DNA from 3 places in the Marinovum sp. 2_MG-2023 genome. Region 2 is predicted to be linked to each of the others. Evidence: riboswitches for the same ligand, from Rfam matches in the RefSeq annotation. Region 2 holds a riboswitch; each other region holds the start of a gene.
The links. Region 2 has a riboswitch for cobalamin ahead of Q4577_RS15155 (TonB-dependent siderophore receptor). Riboswitches for the same ligand answer to the same signal wherever they lie in the genome.
Positions count from the first base shown of each region.

Region 1: it holds a riboswitch for cobalamin, as region 2 does, so the genes downstream of both, Q4577_RS18770 (DUF1636 domain-containing protein) here and Q4577_RS15155 (TonB-dependent siderophore receptor) in region 2, are expected to answer to the same signal.
Region 3: it holds a riboswitch for cobalamin, as region 2 does, so the genes downstream of both, Q4577_RS18835 (energy-coupling factor ABC transporter permease) here and Q4577_RS15155 (TonB-dependent siderophore receptor) in region 2, are expected to answer to the same signal.

Region 1 covers NZ_JAUOSD010000020.1:45,345-52,753, reverse strand. Annotated here, with positions in the region: gene cobG (precorrin-3B synthase) at 1-140, opposite strand, end outside; gene cobN (cobaltochelatase subunit CobN) at 137-3,400, opposite strand; gene cobW (cobalamin biosynthesis protein CobW) at 3,400-4,446, opposite strand; gene Q4577_RS18770 (DUF1636 domain-containing protein) at 4,450-4,824, opposite strand; cobalamin riboswitch at 4,932-5,155, opposite strand; gene cobO (cob(I)yrinic acid a,c-diamide adenosyltransferase) at 5,196-5,822, shown strand; gene Q4577_RS18760 (cobyric acid synthase) at 6,088-7,409, shown strand, end outside.
Region 2 covers NZ_JAUOSD010000013.1:74,931-82,339, reverse strand. Annotated here, with positions in the region: gene rsmH (16S rRNA (cytosine(1402)-N(4))-methyltransferase RsmH) at 1-549, opposite strand, end outside; gene mraZ (division/cell wall cluster transcriptional repressor MraZ) at 553-1,059, opposite strand; cobalamin riboswitch at 1,832-2,032, shown strand; gene Q4577_RS15155 (TonB-dependent siderophore receptor) at 2,156-4,051, shown strand; gene Q4577_RS15150 (ABC transporter substrate-binding protein) at 4,038-4,886, shown strand; gene Q4577_RS15145 (iron ABC transporter permease) at 4,883-5,866, shown strand; gene Q4577_RS15140 (ABC transporter ATP-binding protein) at 5,866-6,624, shown strand; gene Q4577_RS15135 (Mrp/NBP35 family ATP-binding protein) at 6,649-7,409, opposite strand, start outside.
Region 3 covers NZ_JAUOSD010000020.1:55,527-62,935, forward strand. Annotated here, with positions in the region: gene cobJ (precorrin-3B C(17)-methyltransferase) at 1-375, shown strand, start outside; gene Q4577_RS18805 (cobalt-precorrin-6A reductase) at 333-1,115, opposite strand; gene cbiE (precorrin-6y C5,15-methyltransferase (decarboxylating) subunit CbiE) at 1,114-2,307, shown strand; gene Q4577_RS18815 (cobalamin biosynthesis protein) at 2,304-2,702, shown strand; gene cobM (precorrin-4 C(11)-methyltransferase) at 2,699-3,484, shown strand; gene Q4577_RS18825 (cobyrinate a,c-diamide synthase) at 3,481-4,821, shown strand; gene cobA (uroporphyrinogen-III C-methyltransferase) at 4,818-5,564, shown strand; cobalamin riboswitch at 5,585-5,807, shown strand; gene Q4577_RS18835 (energy-coupling factor ABC transporter permease) at 5,841-6,506, shown strand; gene cobF (precorrin-6A synthase (deacetylating)) at 6,584-7,345, shown strand.

The DNA.
Region 1 (7,409 bases), on a different contig from region 2:
CGCCGCGCCGCGGCCGCAATGGCATGCGCCTGATCGCGGCTTAACCGATTGTTCCGTGGTCGCAGCCGCACCACCAGCCCATCACCGCTGGCCATTGGATGCCGCGCGCTGGGACAGCGGCCATAGATGCGCGCGGTCATGTGGCGCTCTCCAGCCGGGCGATGATCGAATTGCTCTGGGTGACCCAAAGACCGGCTTCGCGCAGGCGGCGAAACAGATCCTGCAGCGCGGCCAGCGCTTCGGGTGCGTCACGCGCCATGAACTCGACCACGGCGTCACGTCCCAACGTCGCCTCGAAATAGAGGTCAAACAGATGCGCCGGCACGGTCTGTGCCAGATGCGCAAAAGCGGCAAGGTGATCCAGCGTCGCCGCAATCTCGGCCCCGCCGCGAAACCCGTGCCGCATCATGCCCTCGGCCCAGGCCGGATCAGCGGCGCGGGCGCGGACAACGCGGGCGATCTCTTCGCTTTGGTTGCGGGCGCGCGGGCTGTCGGGGCGGGTGGCATCCAGATGATAAAGCGCCGGACGCGCCTGCCCGAGATTGGCCAGAGCGGCGGCAAACCCGCCCTCATGCGCGGCATAATCCGATGCCAGAAGCAGATCGGTTTCCGCCAGATCCTGCACATGCACGAAACTGTCCGCACCGCGCAAACGGGTCTCAAGCGCGTCACGATCGGGGCGCAGGCTGCCATCCTTGGCAATTGCATGGCTGGAGGCCGCGATCCATGCCTCGCCCGCCGCCAAACGCGCCTCTGGCGTGAAATCATCCAGCGCCGCCCCCATGTTCAGACCGTATTGGCCGGGGCGGGGCGCAAAGACACGCGCAATCCGCGTGGCATAGGGATTGTCCGCGCCGCTTTCCTCGCCCGCGACCAAACGGGCGGTCAGCGCCTCTGCCCCGGTTTCGAACAATTGCGCCAATCCGGGGAAAATATCGCGAAACAGCCCCGACACGCGCAGGGTGACGTCAATGCGCGGCCGCCCAAGCAAGGCCAGCGGGATCACCTCGACCCCGGTCACCCGCGCCGCCGCATCGTCCCAGACCGGCTTGAGCCCGGCAAGATGCAGCGCCATGGCGAATTCCTCGCCTGCGGTGCGCATCGTTGCCGACCCCCAAAGATCAACCACCAACCCCTGCGGCCAATCTCCGTGGTCCTGCAAATGTTTGCGCAGCAGCTCTTCGGCCAGTTTCACGCCCTGGGCATGGGCCGCACGGGACGGCACGGCCCGTGGATCGACGGAATACATGTTGCGCCCGGTCGGCAGCACCTCGCGGCGTCCACGCGCGGGACTGCCCGAAGGGCCGGCGGCCACCCGCCGCCCCGCCAGTGCGGTGAACACCCCGGCCAGCTCTTCTGTGCCACATTCCCCCTGGCCAAAGACATGCAGCCCGTCGCCGAACTGGCTCTCCTTGATGTCACAGACAAACCGGTCGACGCGGGTGATCACCTCGGCCGGGCTGGCGGCGGCAGGAATGCCAAGATCGGCGCTGACACCGCTGGCATCCGCCTCGTCACGGATGGCCCCGATCAGCCGCGTGCGCCGCGCCGGATCCAGCCCGTCGGCGGTGGAATATTCATCCAGCAGGCGTTCAAGCCGGGCCATCCCGACCGGCAGCTGCGCGGCACGCATCGGCGGCGGCATATGGCCCAATGTCACCGCGCCAATGCGCCGCTTGGCCTGTGCGGCCTCGCCGGGGTCATTCACGATAAACGGATAGACAACCGGCAAGGCCCCGATCAGCGCCTCTGGCCAACAGGTTGCCGACAGCGCCACCGATTTCCCCGGCAGCCATTCCAACGTGCCATGCGCGCCCATATGGATCAGCGCGTCGATCCCCATGGCGCGCAGCCAGAGGTAAAAAGCGACATAGCCATGGCGCGGCGTGCGGGCGAGATCGTGATAGATCTCTTCGCGATTGTCCTGCGCCCCGCGTTCGGGTTGCAGCGCCAACAGGACACCCCCCCGGTCAATCGCCGCAAAGCGAAAGGCCCCCGCGACACAGGCGGGGTCGTCTTCGGGCGCGCGCCAGACCGCGGTCAGGTCATCCCGCAATGCGCTCGGCAAAGCGTCCAGCGCGGCACGATAGGCGGCCAGCGGCCAGCTGATCTGCGCCGTGTCCAGATCGCGCGCCGCAGCGCCGGGGGTCACGGAATGCCCCTGATCCGCCAGCGCGGTCAGCACCCCGTCGCTTGAGGCCAGCGCATCCAGACCCACCGCATGCGCCATCTGCCAATCGCGCCCCGGATAGGTCGACAACACCAGTGCCAGTTTGCGCTGCGCCACCGGGGTTTGGCCCAGCCGATGCCAGGCGCAGATCCGATCCAGCGCGGCCGAAATCCGCGCGGGATCGGCACGATGGGCAAAGCGCGAATATTGCAGATCCGGGTCCCGCGCGCCGGGGGCCTTGAACGACACGACGCCCGCATGCAGCCGCCCGTCAACCTCGGGCAGGACAACATGCATCGCCAGATCAGACGGCGACAGCCCGCGTTCCGACTCTGCCCAGTCCTTGCGTTGCGCGGTCGAGAGTGCAACCTGAAACACCGGACAGCCATAACGATCAAAGGGCGTTGCGCCATCGGCCCCCTGCATCGAAAATGCGGTGGCATTCACCACCAGATCCGGCTGGCGTGACCCCAGCGCCGCATGCAGCCAATCCGCCATACCCGCCGCCTTTAGCGAGGTCGCGAAAACCCCATAGGCCTGAAACCCGCGCTGGTCCAAACCCGCGATCAAACCATCGACCGGCGCCATATCCGCCGCACTCAAGTATGACCGATAGAAACTGACCAGCGCCAGCGGTCGTTTGTCCTTGCCTCGGGGCTCCAACGTGTCGAGCGGGCCAAGATCGGGATGATAAAACCCCTGAGCCGGCAGGCGTTTGTCGCCGGACACCGGCCCGGCATAAAACCCGGAGGCCAACGCCATTTGCGCCAGCGCCGCCTGCGCCGCCACTGCGCCCCCCGCATCGCAAAGCGTCTTGAGCCGCCGCAGGGACGATACCGGCAGGGTCGACAGCGCATCAAGACGTGGATCGTCGCGGCCATCGGCGGGCAAAACCGCCAGCGCAATCCCCTTGCGCCGCGCCAGATCCTGAAGCGAGGCCAAGCCATAGGGCCAATAGGCCTCGCCGCCGATCAGACGCACCAGAATACCCTTGGCCCCGGCCAGCGTGGACTCGACATAGGTGTCCACCGAAACCGGATGGCGCAGCGCCACCAGATTGGCCAGCCGCAAACTGGGCAAGCCCCCATTGGCGCGATGCCAGCCCGCCGCGAAAGCCCCAAGATCACTGTCCGAAAAGGACAGCGCCACCAGATCGGCGGGGGTTTGCCCCAGATCCATGGGCGTCTCGGTCTCTTCCAGACCGTGGCTTTCGCGAAAGACGATATGCATCAGGCAGGCAGAGCCTGGCCCAGGGCCGTGCGGATCGCATCCGGGTCAAGATCGTCATGCTCGGCGATCACCACCAGCGCCGAGCGGCGCGGATCGCTGCCCCAGGGGCGGTCGAATTGATGACGGACCCGCGCGCCGACAGCCTGCACCAACAGCCGCATCGGCTTGCCCGCCACCGCCACATGGCCCTTGACGCGCAAAATCTTCTGCTCCTGCGCCAGACGTGCGATTGCCGCGACGAGGTGCTCTGGATCTTCGATCTCGCCCAGCTCGATCACCACGGTGTCGAAATCCTCGTGCTCGTGGTCATCGGTGCCATCATGGTGGCTGGGCCGGGCCGCCAGATCATCCTCGGCGGCGGCACCCAGACCCAGCACGACGTCGGGATCAATCACCCCTTCGGTCAGCGCCAGCATCGGCAACTTGCGTGGCGCCTCGGCCTCGATCACGGCGCGGGCCGCGGCCATACCGGCCTCTCCGGCCAGATCCGCCTTGGACAACAACACAAGATCGGCGCAATTGATCTGATCCTCGAACACTTCTGACAATGGCGTTTCGTGATCCAGACTGTCGTCAGCTTGCCGCTGCGCATCCACCGCCGCCACATCCGGTGCGAAACGCCCGCTTGCCACAGCTTCGGCATCGGCCAGGGCAATCACGCCGTCGACCGTGATCTGTGACCGGATCGCAGGCCAGTCAAACGCCTTGAGCAAAGGTTTGGGCAACGCCAGCCCAGAGGTCTCGATCAGGATATGATCCGGCTTCTGCGGCCGCGCCATCAGCGCCTCGATTGTGGGAATAAATTCATCCGCGACGGTGCAGCAGATACAGCCATTGGCCAGCTCAACGATGTTTTCGTCGGGGCAATTTTCATCAGCACATTGGCGCAAGATGTCGCCATCGACGCCAACGGTGCCAAATTCATTGACCAGAACGGCCAGCTTGCGCCCGCCCGCATTGGCCATCAGGTGGCGGATCAACGTGGTTTTCCCCGCGCCGAGAAAACCGGTGATGACTGTGACGGGAATCTTGGTCAGATCGGACATGATCTACTCCTGTGGATCGGGCTGTGCCAAAAGCGGCGGAATACGTGCGAGACTTTGTTTGCGAAAGATCACCGGGCGCTCACGCCAGGGCACCAAACCGTCGGCCGTGGCCGCATAGGCGGCGGATCCTTCCAGAATGTCGGCGGCGTTTTCGGGGCTCATATGGCTATAGACATAGCTCCACTTGCCCGGCGCCGAGAGCGCGACAGCACAGCCGTTCTTGCAGGCGGACAGGCATTCCACTGCGCGGATCTCTACCCCTTCGGGGCATTCAAGCGCCTCAAGCCTGTCGCGCAAATGCGCGCCCGGGCGGATGCCGTCCTCGGGGTCGGACCCTGCCTCTCGGCAGGTCACACAGACACTTAGAATGGCCGTCATCGCAACTTTCCCTCTGTAGGGCATCAGGGGAAAGTCCAGAGGATAAAACCGAGCGCACAAGACACACGACCAGAGTCACCCATCCGGTCGCAGAAACACCCCGTCTGCCCGTAAACATCAACGCTGGCAGGTCTCCCGGCTTGCGGATATCGGGGGGAGCCCCCATGGTCATCCACCTTCCCGGCCTGTGTGGGCCAGTGGCTTGGATGACCTCTCCGGTCACGGTCGCGGGGGCGGCTGCGCTTGGACGGGCGATCTTTCAAATCGCAAACCCTGTCGCATTCCCTCTTCGCCTGCCATAAGGACAGGAACCAACGTGCGCCCTGAGTGCGCGAGCGCATCCCTTTTGTCAAGCACGAGGACAGACCGTCATGCCCGACCAGACCGACAGCCCCGAAACTCTTGCCCGCCACAGCGCCAAAATGGCCAAGAAAAAGGCCGCGCGCGACAAGATCATGGCAAAGAAAGAAGGTGAGAAAGGGCTGATAATTGTCCACACCGGACCGGGAAAGGGCAAGTCTTCGTCCGGGTTTGGCATGATTCTGCGTTGTATCGCGCATGGCATGCCCTGCGCTGTTGTCCAATTCATCAAGGGCGCATGGGACACCGGCGAGCGCAGCCTGATCACCGGGCATTTTGGCGATCTCTGCCAGTTTTACGCAATGGGCGAAGGCTTCACCTGGGAAACCCAGGACCGCGCCCGCGACATCGCCGCCGCACAGGCCGGTTGGGAAAAGGCCAAGGAACTGATCCGTGACCCGGAAATCCGCATGGTGCTGCTGGACGAAATCAACATCGCGCTGCGCTATGACTATCTGTCGATCGACGAGGTCCTGACGTTCCTGCGCACAGAGAAACCGGAAATGACCCATGTTGTACTGACCGGCCGCAACGCGGCGGAACCCCTGATCGAGGCGGCCGATCTGGTGACTGAAATGACCCTCGTCAAACACCCGTTTCGATCCGGGATCAAAGCGCAGGCCGGCGTGGAATTCTAGGCGAAATATGGGGGCTCTGCCCCCGGCGCCCTGCGCCTCCCCCGGGATATTTTCACCAAGAAGAAAGTAAGGGTTTCTTAAGGATGAAATGCTCAAATGTCTCTGCGGTACAGGGAGGGATCCCGATGACCGCCCAAGGAGAAAGCACCGCGTCTCCCCCGGTTGTCCGGCCCGAGGCGCGGTGCCACACTTTGGCTTTCTTCTTGGAAAAAAATATCCCCGCCGGAGGCAATCCCGGCCTCTCCAAATGTCGCGGCGGGATCTGATGGGCGCGCTGATGCTGCAGGGCACGGGGTCAAACGTCGGCAAATCCATGCTGGTCGCGGGATTGTGTCGTGCGGCCCTGCGGCGCGGATTTTCGGTCGCTCCGTTCAAGCCGCAAAACATGTCCAACAACGCCGCCGTAACCGCGGATGGCGGCGAAATAGGGCGTGCGCAGGCCTTGCAGGCCCTGGCCTGCGGGATTGAACCCCTGACGGATATGAACCCGGTTCTGCTCAAGCCCGAAAGTGACACGGGCGCGCAGGTGGTGGTTCAGGGGCGGCATCTGACCACGGCACGGGCCCGCGATTACAGCGCGTTGAAGCCACAGTTGATGGGGGCGGTGCTGGAGAGTTTTGCCCGGTTGAAGGTGCGCCATGATCTGGTGATCGTGGAAGGCGCAGGCTCGCCCGCCGAGGTGAATTTGCGTGCCAATGACATCGCCAACATGGGCTTTGCCTGTGCCGCGGGGGTGCCTGTCGTTTTGGCTGGCGATATAGATCGCGGCGGGGTGATTGCACAGCTTGTCGGCACCCAGGCGATTTTGGACCCCGGCGACGCCGCGATGATCGCGGGATTTCTGATCAACAAATTTCGCGGCGATCCGACCCTGTTCGATGATGGCTATCGTCTGATCGCGGCGCGCACCGGGTGGCGCGGGTATGGCGTGCTGCCCTGGTTTTCGCAGGCGCATGTGCTGCCTGCCGAAGATGCTTTGGATCTGGCCCGTGCGCCAAAGCAGGGCGGGGTGAAAATCGCCTGTCTTATGCTGTCCCGGATCGCCAATTTTGATGATCTTGATCCGCTTGCCGGTGAGGCTGGTATTGATCTGGTGATGGTCCCGCCGGGCAGTGCAATTCCGGGCGACGCCCATCTGGTGATCCTGCCTGGCACGAAATCGACCCGTGCCGATCTGACATTTCTGCGCGCTCAGGGGTGGGATATTGATCTGATGGCCCATTACCGGCGTGGCGGGCATGTGTTGGGGATTTGTGGCGGTTATCAAATGCTGGGGCATGCCATCCGCGATCCCGAAGGGATCGAAGGGGCCCCCGGCGCGACCGAAGGCTTGGGTCTGTTGGATATCGAAACCGAGATGCAGCCCAACAAGCAATTGTCGCAGGTCACGGCGCGTCATGCGGCCTCGGGCCTTGCGGTCGAGGGGTATGAGATTCATATCGGACGTTCGGACGGTCCGGATCGCGCCCGGCCATTTGCCCATATCAACGGTGCGCCCGAAGGCGCGATTTCACCCTGCGGTCGGGTGACCGGCACCTATTTGCACGGGCTGTTTGTCGCGGATGCGTTTCGTGCGGCCTACCTTGG
Region 2 (7,409 bases):
GGCCAATTGCAACGTGGTTTCAAACGGGGTGTCCGCCCGCACCCGTGCAATATTCTTGGCAATGCGCCGCGAGGCACGCTCTTCCCCATAGGTGAACAGGATTGCGGCCAATTCTTCTTCGCTCAGATTGTTGACCAGATCGGCGGCGCTGACGCCCTGTTGGCTCATCCGCATGTCCAACGGCCCGTCCCGCATGAAGGAAAAGCCGCGTTCGGCGCGGTCCAGCTGCATCGAGGACACACCCAGATCAAGCACCACGCCGTCCACCTGATCGGCGACTTCGTCCATTGCCGAGAACACGGTTTTTTCCGGGCGCACACGCGCGCCATAGTCCCCGAGCCAATCTGCCGCCATTTCGAAGGCCAGCGGATCGCGGTCAATTGCGACCACCTCATCCGCCCCGGCCTCTAACAATGCGCGGGTATAGCCGCCGGCCCCGAATGTGCCGTCGATCCAGGTGCCAGTGACCGGCGACACCGCCTTGATCAATGGGCGGATAAGGACGGGGACATGCGGCGCGGCGTCGGGTTTATGTGGGGCTGCGGCCATTCTTCAAACGCCTCCGACCGGTCCATCAAGGAACGACATGGGATCGAAGTCTTCCGGCAGTTCTTCCAGCCATGCTTCGGTCTTGGCCAGCTCTTCATTTTCATAGGTCTCGGGGTTCCAGATCTGGAACGTATCGCCAGCCGCAATGAAGAAGGCCTCTTTCTCAAGATTGATTCTGTTGCGCAGCTTCGCAGGCAGGACCAGTCGGCCGGTCTCGTCCACATTGGTGGGGAAGGATTGCCCGTGGAACATATGCTGCAACATTTTCCGTTCCATGGATGCACGCGGCAGAGCGTCGATTTTCTTGTCGACCTCTTCGATGGCTTCCATGGTGTAACATTCAAGGCAGTTGAGCTTCTTGTTGCCGTAGACAATCACAAGCTCCGGGTTTTCTCCGACTTTCCAGTTGGGATCAGCGGCCTCGATCACACGGCGAAAGCCGGCCGGGATTGACACCCTGCCCTTTGCATCCACCTTGTGATGGCTTTCGCCTCTGAACCTGCGGCTCACTGTCCTTGCCGTCCTTTGCCTCGCGCCCCGTATTTTCCCCAATTTGAAATGGAAAACGGCGGGTTGATCTGCTGCCACTGATCAACCCGCCGCCCATGTCCCGCTTGGCGGGAAGTCCAGCTGCGCGCGCCACCTGGGGGGATGTCTGCTCGCCCGCGCGCCGGATTCTGTTCACGATGAAAGACGGTGCCTGTATGAAACCATTTTTATTGTTTTTGAGTATTCGGTGCGGGGTCTTTGTTGCCCCTTGTTCCGTCCCTCATCGTGATACTAGGGATGCCATGGGAATTCATGGAAATCAACTGCTCTTTATGGGAAATCGCCCCTACAGTTTGTTCACAGGGGCTGTGGAAAACTAAATATAGCGGCGAAATCGCGGTCCAACGCGGAAGTTCTAGCGAAAGAGATCCCGGCCCAACACTATATGTGGTAAGGTACTGGAACGCGCCCAACGGCCCATGATTTCCCAAAAAAATTCTAACCAGACGCCCAAAATAGCGACACGGCCCGGTTTCAGCCCGCAGAATCACGCGAGAGTGGTCAAATTTGATTCGTCTTGAGGGGCAATTGGCGGTCGAACACCGCATTCCCCAAGATCGTCCCACGAATTCCCGTATTTCCCATCCATTCCCGTTGTCGTGCCCGGCATTGCCCCCGTTTGCCCCTGCTGGCCCATTCAAAAGCCTTCGATCCTGTAGACCCGGGGCCACAACGCGCGGATTTGACGCCGGATGGGTCAAAATGGCCGCTTGTCACAATGCATTTGCGTGACTAGACGAAAGCACGCTTTGGTTCGGGCCTCGCAAGAGGTCCGTGAAAAGGGAACGCGGTGCAAACCCGCGACTGCCCCCGCAACTGTGAGCGGCGAGCAAACCCGGAAATTGCCACTGTGGCCCCCTTTTGGGCTGCGGGAAGGCCCGGGGATGTGACGACCCGCGAAGTCAGGAGACCTGCCAGGCGATCACCCTATCCGGGCGCGGGGCGTGCGATGGATAACGGCAACCCCGTTGCGGTGATTTCACTGAGACGGGGGGTGACCTCCGGTTTGATTATCAATCGGCCCTTTGCACTCACAGGGCCAATCGGAGGGACAGACATGACCCGAACACAACTTCTGACAACCGCGGCCCTGCCCGCATTGTTGTCCGCACCGGCCTTTGCACAGGACGATCCCTATGATCTGGGCGTCCTGATCCTGTCCGCCGGATACGAGGCCGTGGCCGAAGACGAAACCGGCGTTGCCGTGGATGTCATCACAGAAGAAGAGCTGGAGGCCACCGGCGAGACCAGAGCCATTGATTTCCTGGCCCGCCAACCCGGCGTCACCCTGCGCACCACCGGCCCATTGGGCACCACCGCCGGTGTGTTCATTCGCGGCGTGAACCAGAACAATATCGCGGTGCGCGTCGATGGCATCGACGTCTCTGACCCGTCCGGCCCACAGGTGGCTTATGATTTTGGCGGCTTGATGACCTCTGACATCTCGCGGATTGAAATCCTGCGCGGTTCGCAATCGGCGCTTTATGGATCCGAAGCCCTGGGCGGGGTGATCAATATCACCACCAAACGCGCCACCCGCGACGGGCTGAGCGTTCAGATGACGGCGGAATATGGCGCCTATGAAAGCCTGCGGTCGTCGGTCACCTTTGCCAACAAGGGCGAAGGCCACGAAAGCGCGCTGACCCTGTCCTATGCCAACAGCGACGGATTTTCCGCCGCCGACGAAAACGATGGCAACGACGAGGCCGACGGTTTCAACGCCAAGCGCCTGAGCTTTGCCGGCAGCTATGATCTGGGCAGTCCCGACACGGTCCTGCATCTGTCGGCGTTCAGCGAAGAATCGACCTATGATTACGATGAAACCTCCGGCGGTGTGCCATTGGATGGCAGTTCGGATGAGGTCACCGAGAAACAACAGGACGGCCTGCGCATCGCACTGGATTTCGTCACCGGTGGCTTTGATCACACGGTCTCGGCCTCTTATTTCCGTATTGATCGCACCCTGACCGGCTCCGCTGCCAGCTTTGGCGGCGTGTCTGATGATCAATTCGACTATACCGGCACGCGGATGGAATACCGCTATCAGGGCGGCGTTGATCTGACCGACACCACCCGTTTGGTGTTCGGCGCCGATCACACGGTCGAGGAATTCGACACCTCCCTGACGCTCGATCACTCGATCTTTGGGCTTTATACCGATGGGCAAAGCCATGACACGTCGGTCACCGGTCTCTTTGCCGAGGTGACAGCCGCGCCCAGCACGGAATGGAACCTGTCGGCGGCGCTGCGTTATGACGAACATTCCGAATTTGGCGGCTTCACCACCGGGCGGCTGTCGGCGGTCTATCGCCCGACAGAGGATCTGATCTTCCGGGCCAATGCCGCAACCGGGTTCCGCGCCCCGTCGGGGTATGAGCTTTATGATGGCTTTGCCGGCAATTCGGATCTTGATCCCGAAACATCCAAGAGTTTCGACCTTGGTGTCGAGAAACGCTTTGGCGACCGGGGCTATATCCGTGCCACGGCCTTTCATATCGAGGCCGAGGACATCATCGACTATTCCTTTACCGCTGGCACCTATGTGCAGGCCTCTGGCACCTCGACCCGGCAGGGCATCGAATTGGCTGGCGGCACAGAGCTGTGGCAGGGCGTGCGGCTTGACGGCTCTTACACATGGACCGACAGCTTTGCCGATGCCGATCTGGACAGCTCGAGCTGGTCCGCCGCAGTTCCCGGCCATCAGGCCGCTGCCACTGTGACCGCAGATTTCGGCAGCCAGACCAGCCTGGCCGTCACCGGTCTTTGGGCCGGGGATCGCGCAGAGGGGCTTGACCCCTATGGCGCGTTGAATTCGACCCTGACATACAAGGTGATGGACAACGCCGAAATCTACCTGAGGATCGAAAACGTCTTTGACGAGGAATACCAAACCGCACCGGGCTATGGCACATCGGACCGCGCGGCCTATTTTGGAATCCGTGCGTCTTTGTAAGGCACTGACCCTGTCCGCCGCGCTGATGTTTGGCGCGGCGGCAGCGGTGGGTGCGGCGGCGGGGGACACCCCGCAAAAGGTTGTGTCGATCAACCTGTGCACCGATCAACTTGCGATGCTGCTGGCCGCCCCCGGCCAGTTGCACGCGGTGTCGTTTCTGGCACGGGACAGCCGCAGTTCGGCCATGGCCGAAGACGCGATGCAATACCCGATCACCCATGGCCGGGCCGAAGAAATCTATCTGATGCAACCAGATCTGGTCCTTGCCGGCCGCTACACCGCCCGTGCGACGGTGGACATCCTGCAAAACCTGGGGATTTCGGTTGTGACATTCGACATTGCCAACAACATGATGGATGTGCGCACCAATCTGATCCAGATGGGCGCGGCTCTCGGCCAAACGGAAAAGGCCCAGGAAATGCTGCGCGATTTTGACAGGCAACTGGCGGCTTTTCAGGCCGAGGTCACACGCCGCCCGCGTGCCGCCCTTTATTATTCCAACGGCTTCACGTCAGGGCGGGGTTCGCTGGCGCATCACATCCTGACCGCCGCCGGGTTTGACAATATCGCCATCGAAGCAGGTTATGAAAACGGCGGCGCGATGCCGTTGGAGATCCTGGCATTGACCGCGCCAGAGGCCATCATCACCGGGCAACCCTATCCCGGTGCCAGCCGGGCCGAGGCGATCATGGATCATCCGGTGGTGCATGCCCTGCGCCGCGCGTCCAAGGGCGCCAGTCTGACCAACAGCGATTGGGTCTGTGGCACGCCGCATGTGCTGCGCGCAATCGAAGGTCTGTTGCCCCTGCGCCGCGAATTGGAAACCCGGCCATGACCCGCCTCATGCTTCTGTTGACCCTAGGGGTGCTGGCGCTGTTTTCGGCGTCGATGCTGATCGGCCCGGCGCCGGTCGGGGTGGGCGACAGCCTGCGGGCGTTGTTCACCGATACGGGCGCGCCGATGACGCTGGTGATGCGGGAAATCCGCCTGCCGCGTGCGGTGCTGGCCGTGATCACCGGCGCATCGCTGGGCATGAGCGGTGCCGCCATGCAGGGCTATCTGCGCAACCCATTGGCCGAGCCGGGGTTGATCGGGGTGTCATCCTCGGCGGCTTTGGGGGCGGTGATTGCCCTGCAAACCGGTGCGGCGGCGGCCTTTACCCTGGCATTGCCGCTTGCCGCGCTCGGCACGGCCTTGATCGGTGTCATGCTGGTGATGGTGCTGGCGGGGCCGCGCGGGGCGTCGTTGACGCTGATCCTGGCGGGGATTGCGATTTCGGCTCTGGCCGGGGCGCTTCTGTCGCTGGTGTTGAACTTGTCGCCCAACCCCTTTGCCACTTCGGAAATCGTGTTCTGGATGATGGGATCGCTGGCGGATCGGTCGATGATACATGTCTGGCTGGCGCTGCCATTGTCGCTGTTTGGCTGGATCTTGCTCGGGTCCTTGGGCCGGGGGCTTGATGCGCTGACCCTGGGCGAAGACGCGGCTGGCGCGCTTGGCATACGCCTGCCCCGCCTGCGGATGACATTGGTGGTTGGCACCGCCTGTGTGGTCGGCGCGGCCACGGCGGTGGCCGGGGCCATAGGTTTTGTCGGTTTGGTCGTGCCGCATATCCTGCGGCCATTTGTCGGCGCCCGGCCCTCGCGGTTGGTCTTTGCCTCGGGTCTTGGCGGGGCGGCGCTGGTCCTGGCGGCGGATATTGCCGTGCGCTTGATCCTGCCGGATCGGGATCTGAAGCTGGGGGTTGTGATGGCACTGATCGGCGCGCCGCTTTTCCTGCATTTGATCTACAAGACCCGCAAGGAATTCGCATGATGCCGCTTTTGGAGGTTTCCGGTCTGACGGTCCTGCGCGGCGACCACCCGGTTGTCAGCAACCTGTCCTTTGCCATCGGTCCCGGCGAATGTGTCGGGCTGATCGGTCCAAATGGCGCGGGCAAGACCACGCTTTTGCGGGCCGCGCTTGGCCTATTGCCACATCAGGGCCGCAGCAACATTTCCGATCTGGCGATCGGCACGCGGGCGCGCCATGCCGCCTGGATGCCCCAAACGCGCGAGATTGCCTGGCCGATTGATGTCGAAGCGGTGATTGCCCTTGGGCGCACACCCTGGTTGCCGCGCGGCGGCAGTTTGCGTCCCGACGACCGTGCCGCCGTCGAACGTGCGCTGTCACATATGGACCTTGGCCCCTATCGCCGTCGCGCCGCCAATCGGCTGTCCGGGGGCGAGCAGGCACGCGTGTTGATTGCCCGCGCATTGGCCCAGGAAACGCCGCTGCTGATGGCCGACGAACCCATCGCCGGGCTGGATCCGGCAGCACAGATTGCCACGATGCAGGTGTTTGGCCAAATCGCGGCCGAAGGCAAGGCGGTGGTCGTCTCTTTGCACGATCTGGGTCTTGCAGCGCGCCATTGTACCCGCATCCTTATGCTGGACCACGGTCAATTGGTCGCCGATGGCCCGCCAGCCGAGGTGCTGACCCCGGCCCGTCTGGCCGAGGTCTTTGCCCTGCGGGCGCATTACCAGACCGGCCCGGATGGCCCGATCTTTCAACCGCTGGAATATCTGCGCTGACAGCCGCGGCTTACGCCGCCATGTTCAAATCAAGCCGCCCTTGATCAACCCGGCCGCAAGCTGTGCATAGGCTTCGGCCATCGGGCCATCACCCGCCGCCACCGGCGTGCCGCCATCGCCCGCCAAACGGGTGTCGAGATCAATCGGCAACTGCGCCAGAAGCGGCACCCCCATTTGCTGCGCCTCGGTCGCGACGCCGCCATGACCAAAGATATGCGCCTCATGCCCACAGTTCGGGCAGTGAAAGGTCGACATGTTTTCGATCAGGCCCAGGATCGGGGTCTTCAACGTTCCAAACATATCTATCGCCTTGCGCGCATCCAGCAGCGCCACGTCCTGGGGCGTGGACACAACAATGGCACCGGACAGATCGGATTTCTGACACAGGGTCAGTTGCACATCCCCCGTCCCCGGCGGCAGGTCGACCAACAGCACATCCAATTCGCCCCAGGCCACCTGCCCCAACATCTGTTGCAACGCCCCCATCAACATCGGCCCGCGCCACACCACAGCCTTGTTCGGGTCCATCATCAACCCGATCGACATCATGGTCACCCCATGTGCCACCAGCGGTTCGATGGTCTTGCCATCCGGGCTGGCGGGCCGTTTGCTCACGCCCATCATCCGCGGCTGGCTGGGGCCATAGATATCCGCATCCAACAGGCCAACGCGTTTACCGGCCCGGGTCAGCGCCACGGCAAGGTTCGATGACACGGTGGATTTGCCCACCCCGCCCTTGCCCGAGCCGATGGCGATGATGCGCTTCACCCCCGCCGGTTTCATCG
Region 3 (7,409 bases), on a different contig from region 2:
CTGGGCCATGATTTCTGTGCAATCAACCTCAGCGACAATCTCAAGCCTTTTGCGCTGGTTGAACATCGCCTGCGCCATGCGGCGCGGGGTGATTTCGCGATGGCGTTTTACAACCCGCGATCCAAGGCCCGCCCGCATCAATTTGCTCGGGTGCTGGACATCCTGCGCGAGGAATGCGGGCCGGATCGGCTGATCATCTTTGCGCGGGCGGTGTCGACCGCACAGGAGACGGTGCAGGTTGTCACCCTCGATCAGGCGACACCGGATATGGCGGATATGCGCACGGTGGTTCTTGTCGGCAACAGCGCCACGCGCCGCACCGGCGATTGGGTCTATACGCCGCGCGGGGCCACATTGTCCGGGGTCACCCCATGATCGCGCAACCACTCAAAGACCCCCGCCGTCGTGTCGCAGGTGGCGCGCGCAGGCAGGTCGGGGCGGTCTATCATGATGACCTCGATCCCCAACACCCGCGCCGCCAGCAACTTGGCCTCGGCACCGGTGCCGCCGGAATTCTTTGCCACGATGTGGCTGATCGCATGACGGCGCAACAGGGCGCTGTCGTCGGCCTCGGTAAAGGGGCCGCGGGCGATGACAACCTCGGCATGGCGCAAGGGCAGGGGCGCGGCGGGTGGATCCACCAACCGCACAAGGTAGTGGTGATGCGTCTGCGCGGCAAACAGATCAAGCTGCTGCTTGCCGATGGCAAGGAACACCCGCGCGGGGGGCTGTGTCTGTGGCGGCGGCAGGGCGCTTGGCGCGTCCTGCACGCTTTGGACATGCCGCCAGCGATCCCCGGCACCCGGTTGCCACGGCGCACGTTCAAAACCCAGCAAAGGCGTGCCGGTCTCGGCACAGGCGGCAATCGCGTTCTGGCTGATCCGGGCGGCAAAGGGATGCGTCGCGTCGATCACATGGCTGATCTTTTGGGCGCGGATATAGGCGGCCAGCCCGGCGCTGCCGCCAAATCCGCCGATGCGCGTTGGCAGCGGCTGGGCCGCCGGGGCCAATGTGCGTCCGGCATAAGAGAAGGTCGCCGGGATCGGCGTGTCGGCAAGACGGCGGGCCAGCTGGCTGGCTTCGCTGGTGCCGCCAAGCAGCAAGAGGCGGGTCATGTCTGATCCTTGGCTGAATGTGATCGGTCTGGGCGAAGATGGCCTGTGCGGGCTGTCGGATGCAAGCCGCGATGCAATTGCGCAGGCACAGGTGATCTTTGGCGGGCCGCGCCATCTTGATCTGGTGCAGGCCGGCACGCGCGGTCGGCCCTGGCCGGTGCCGTTTGATCTGGCGCCGGTGCTGGCATTGCGCGGACAGCCTGTGGTGGTGCTGGCCTCGGGGGATCCGTTCTGGTTTGGCGCCGGCAGTATGCTTGCGCAGCGGCTGGCCCCCGACGAATGGCGCGCCCATCCGGTGGCGGGTGTGGTGTCGCTGGCCTGTGCGCGCCTGGGTTGGCGGGTCGAAGAGACCCGTGCTCTGGCCCTGCATGCGGCAGAGTTCACCGCCCTATCTACGGTGCTGCATCGCAGTGCAAAGATCCTGGCCACCCTGCGGGATGAGGCGGCGCCAGACGCATTGGCGCAATGGCTGACAGCGGCGGGGTTTGGCGCGGTGCGGATGCATGTGCTCGAACGGCTTGGCGGTCCAAAGGAGCGCCACCGCCAGACCCGCGCAGATGACTTTCAGCTCGACGGGATTGCCGCGCCGGTGGCTGTTGCGCTGGATGGGGCCGATCTTGTGCGCGGGATCGGGCTATCCGGTGTGCCGGGCCGGGGCGAGCATCTGTTTCACCATGACGGGCAGATTACAAAATCACCGCAACGTGCGCTGACCCTTGCAGCGCTTGCCCCGCGACCCGGCGAGATGCTGTGGGACATCGGCGGTGGTTCCGGGTCGGTGTCGGTTGAATGGGCGCTGGCGGGTGGTCATGCGCTCACGATTGAGCCGCGCGCCGAACGGTGCGCCAATATCCGTGCCAATATTGCGACTTTTGCCTTGTCGCGGCAGATCACCCTGCTTCAGGGCCGCGCGCCAGAGGTGCTGAGCCACGATCTGCCGACGCCGGATGCGATTTTTGTCGGCGGTGGCGGCTCGGCGGATCTGTTTGCCGCGCTTTGGGGCTATTTGATGCCCGGTGCCCGGCTTGTCGTCAATGCGGTCACGCTGGAAACCGAAACCCTGTTGCTGGCAATGCAGGCACAGCATGGCGGGACGCTGACCCGGATTGACATTGCCCAGGCCGCGCCCTTGGGGCGGTTGCGTGGCTGGGTCAATGCACGTCCGCTGGTGCAATGGGCGGTGACGCGATGACGGAGCCGGGTTTGTTCGTCGGGCTTGGGTTTCGCAAATCCGTAAGTGCCGAGGCCCTGACAACGGCTTTGACTGCGGCCCTGGCTGCGGCTTTGGCCGAGGTCGGGGCACAGGCCGGACCGGCAGATCAGGCCAGACCGGTCGATGGTGTCGCCACAGCCAGGGCCAAGGCACAGACACTGGCCGCCCTTCTGCCTGATGCGCCGGTGATCGGTGTTGATGTGGCCGGCGTTGCAACCCCCACGCAATCATCGGCCGCGCTGGCCGCCTATGGCACCGGGTCCGTGGCCGAAGCGGCGGCGTTGATCGCGGCGGGACCGGGCGCACGGCTGTGTCAGACACGCAGGATTATTGGCGGCGTCAGCGTCGCAATCGCACGAGGAGAGACAACATGACGGTGCATTTCATCGGGGCTGGACCGGGGGCGGCGGATCTGATCACCCTGCGGGGGCGCGATCTGATCGCGGCCAGCCCGGTTTGTCTTTATGCCGGGTCGCTGGTGCCCGAGGCGCTGTTGGCGCATTGCCCGCCGGGCGCGCGGATCGTCAACACCGCGCCGCTGTCGCTGGACGAGATCATAGATCTGATCGCCGAGGCGCATCGCGCGGGTCAGGATGTGGCGCGGCTGCATTCCGGGGATCTGTCGGTCTGGTCGGCGATGGGCGAACAATTGCGCCGCTTGCGCCGGTTGGACATCCCCTATGACGTCACCCCCGGCGTGCCCAGCTTTGCCGCCGCCGCGGCGACGCTGGGCGCAGAGCTGACCCTGCCGGGCGTGGTGCAATCGGTGGTGTTGACGCGGGTATCGGGGCGCGCCAGCGCAATGCCCGCCGCAGAGAGTCTGGAAAACTTTGCCCGCACCGGGGCTGTGCTGGCGATCCATCTGTCGGTGCATGTGCTGGACAAGGTGGTCGCCACATTGCGCCCGCATTACGGCGCAGACTGTCCCGTTGCGGTGGTCTGGCGCGCAAGCTGGCCGGATGAGCGGGTGGTGCATGCCACCCTGGACACGTTGGAAACCGCCGTCGGCGCCGAAATGGCGCGCACGGCGCTGATCCTGGTTGGCCGGTCGATCGGGGCAGAGGACTTTGCCGAGAGCCGTCTTTATGCCGGGGATTACGATCGCCGCTACCGTCCTGTGGGCACCGATCCCCGCTTTCCGGAGACCGGCGCATGACGCCCGGTCTGGTGATTTCCGGCGCGGCGTCGGGCGTGGGGAAAACCACCTTCACGCTGGGGCTGATGGCGGCGCTGCGGGCGCGCGACATGGCGGTGCAGCCGTTCAAATGTGGTCCCGACTATATTGATCCGGCCTTTCACACCGTGGCGTCGGGGCGGGCCTCGTTCAATCTGGATGGCTGGGCCATGTCAGCAGAGCGCATGCATGCGCTGGCGGATCGGACAGCCGATATTGCGCTGGCCGAAGGGTCGATGGGGCTGTTTGACGGCGTGGCGGTGCCGGGTGAAACCGGCGCAGGGGCCAGTGCCGACATCGCCGCGCTGATGGGCTGGCCGGTGATCCTGGTAATTGATGTGACCGGACAGGCCCAGAGCGCCGCCGCCGTGGCGCAGGGCCTGGCACGGTTTCGCGCGGATGTACCCATCGCCGGGGTGGTGTTGAACAATGTTGCCTCGCCGCGCCATGATACGCTGGTGCGGGCCGGGTTTGCGCAGGCCGGGATTGCCGTTCTGGGCGCTTTGCCGCGTCAGGTCGGGATCGAGCTGCCCTCGCGCCATCTTGGGCTGGTGCAGGCCGAAGAAACCGCAGATCTTGAAAGATTGCTGAGCGAGGCAGGCAAGGCCGTGTCGCAGTATTGCGATCTGGACGCGATTGTTGCGGCGGCACGGTCCGGGGCGGGCCATGCCAGCGCGCCGCCGCCGCCAACGCGCCCACCCGGGGCACGTATTGCCCTGGCGCGGGATTCGGCCTTTTCCTTTGTCTATCCGCATCTGATAGAGGGCTGGCGCAGCGCCGGCGCAACGATCCTGCCGTTTTCGCCGCTGGCGGATGAGGTCCCGGATGACAGCGCGGATTGTTGTTGGCTGCCGGGCGGCTATCCCGAACTGCACGCAGGGCGGCTGGCGGGCAATGACCGGCTGCGGTCCGGTCTGCACCGTTTTGCCCAGACCCGCGCCGTCCACGGTGAATGCGGGGGCTATATGGCACTGGGGGCCGGGCTGGTCGATGCACAGGGGCAGCGGCACCAGATGCTGGGGTTGCTGGGGCTTGAGACCAGTTTTGCCAAGCGCAAAATGAACCTGGGCTACCGTCTGGCAGAGCTTTCTGCGCCAATGCCGGGGTTCGAGGTGGGCACACGCCTGCGTGGGCATGAGTTCCATTATGCCCGTATCCTGAGCCAGCCGGATGCCCCGCTTGCCGAAGTGCGTGATGCCAACGGCCTTGTCGTGGCGCAAACCGGATCGCAACGCAAAAGCGCGGCTTCGGGCCATGCTGCGGCCGGTGGTCAGGTCAGCGGAACCTTCTTTCATCTTATCGCCGAGGCCAGCCAATGAGCGCATTTGTCTCCTTTGTGTCGTCTGGTGCGGGCGACCCGGACCTGCTGACCCTCAAGGCGGTGGACCGGTTGCAACGCGCCGATGTGGTGTTGTTTGATGATCTGGCTTCGGGGCCGGTCCTAAGCCATGCGGGGGCCAATGCCGAGCTGATTGCCGTTGGCAAACGGGCGCGCCGCCCCTCGGTCAAGCAGGATCATGTCAACCGTCTGTTGGTGGATCATGCCCGAACCGGCGCGCGGGTCGTGCGGTTGAAATCCGGGGATAGCGGAATTTTTGGGCGTCTCGAAGAAGAGATGATTGCGCTGGAGGCCGCGGAAATTGCCTATGAAATCATTCCCGGCGTGCCGTCGGCCTGTGCGGCGGCGGCAGCGGCGGGGTTGCCATTGACCCGGCGGTTGACCGCGCGGCGGGTGCAATTTGTGACCGGGGCGGATGTGACGGGCGAATTGCCCGAGACGCTGAATTGGCCCGCGCTGGCAGATTCCGAAGCCACAACAGTGGTTTACATGGGGAAACGCACCTTTCCCAAACTGGCGGCCGGTCTGATTGCCCACGGTCTGCCGCCGGAAACGCCGGCCCTGCTGGCCGAGGCCGTCGGCCATCCCGAACAACGCCTGCATCGCAGCACGGTTGCGACACTGGCCAAGCAGCTTGCCCAGGCGCGTCCCGACCAGCCGGCGGTGATCCTTTATGGCCCATTGGCCGAAACGAAAGCGGCGTTGGCGACATGCGGGGCTTGACTTGGCGGGCCGGCTCACGTCTATCTGAACCCCTGTTTGGTGCCCAGACATGCGCAAAGCGCAGGGCTCAATCGGGAACGGGGAAGGGTGGACCAAGTTGCGGCACCCAAAGCCCCGGCCGCCCCCGCGACTGTATGCGGAGAGCGCGTTCTGAAAGACCACTGGGGGGAGATGCCCTCTGGGAAGGTAGAGCGTTGCCTCGACCCGCGAGCCAGGAAACCGGCCATCGGATTATTTCAACCCGCCGTCGGGTGTGACGGCAAGGAGATCAAAGACATGCACATCGAACCCGGCGTCGTTACGGGCGCCAAACTCATCCTCAGCTACGCAACCGCGACAACCGCGGGGCTTTATACGCTCAAGACCGCCTTTGACGCGGTGCGCCAGCAGGGGCTGGGCTCGCTCGCGTTGCGCACGGTTGTGGCGACGGCGGCAGTGTTGGTGTTTTTCCAGATCCTGCCGCATTACCCGGTTGGCGTGTCAGAAGTGCACCTGATCCTTGGCTCGACCCTGTTCCTGATGTTGGGCGCCGCGCCGGCCGCGATCGGCCTGGCGCTGGGGCTGTTGATTCAGGGCATTGTGTTTGCCCAGTTCGACCTGCCGCAATACGGAATGAACGTGACCACGCTGCTGGTGCCGCTGTTCGGCTTGCAATATCTCGCGCGGCGTCTGATCGCGCCGGGCACCGCATATGTTGACCTGAAGTACAGCCAGGCGCTGGCGCTTTCGACCGCTTACCAAGGTGGTATTGTGGCCTGGGTGGCGTTCTGGGCCGTTTATGGTCAGGGCTTTGCCGAAGTTGGCCAGGTGATGGCATTTGGCGCGGCTTACATGCTGGTGATCCTGCTGGAGCCGCTGGTCGATCTGGCCGTTCTGGCCGCTGCAAAACGGCTGCAAGGGCTGAAAGGCTCTGCCTGGGTGACCGCGCGGCTTTTTGCTTGAGCACCAGATGTGATTGAGACGACACCAAGGGGGCTTCGGCCCCCTTTTTCGGGAGTACGGGCTTTGGAAACACTGCGATGATCGAACTTGATCTGATCGGCATTGGAACCGGTAACCCGGATCACGTCACGGCCCAGGCCGTACAGGCGATGAATGCCGCTGACCTGATCCTGATCCCGTTGAAAGGGCCTGAAAAGACCGACCTCGCCGGTTTGCGGCGCGATCTTTTGGCGCGCCATTTGGACAACGCACAGACACAGGTGGTGGAATTCGACCTGCCGCAGCGTGATGTCGACAACCCGTCGTATCGCACCGGGGTGTCGCAGTGGCATGACGCCATTGCCGCATCCTGGGAACAGCAGATCCGCACAGTGCTGGGGGAAAATCCAGGCGGGCGGGTTGCCTTGCTGATCTGGGGCGATCCGATGTTGTATGACAGCAGCCTGCGGATTGCCGAACGGCTGGGGCGGCGGATGCCGCTAGAGCCACGTGTGATCCCCGGCATCACCTCGATTCAGGCGTTATGCGCCGCACATGCGATCCCGCTTAATACGGTGGGTGGGTCGGTCACGATCCTCACCGGGCGTCAACTGCGCGCGCAAGGGTGGCCGCCCGAAGCCGAGACCGTGGTTGTTGTGCTGGACAGCGGTGGCGCGTTTGAGACGCTCGACCCGGAGGGGATTTCGATCTGGTGGGGCGGCTGCGTGGCAATGCCGCAAGAGAGGCTGGTCGCCGGTCAACTGGATGCGGTCGGGGCCCAGATCATCAAAACCCGAGAAGACCTGCGCGCCCGGCATGGCTGGGTGATGGATATCTATCTTATGCGGCGCGCGGGGTAAGCGTTCGCCGAGATGACGCATGTCTGGCTTTGGGCGTACTTAACATAACCCTGATTATGGGGTG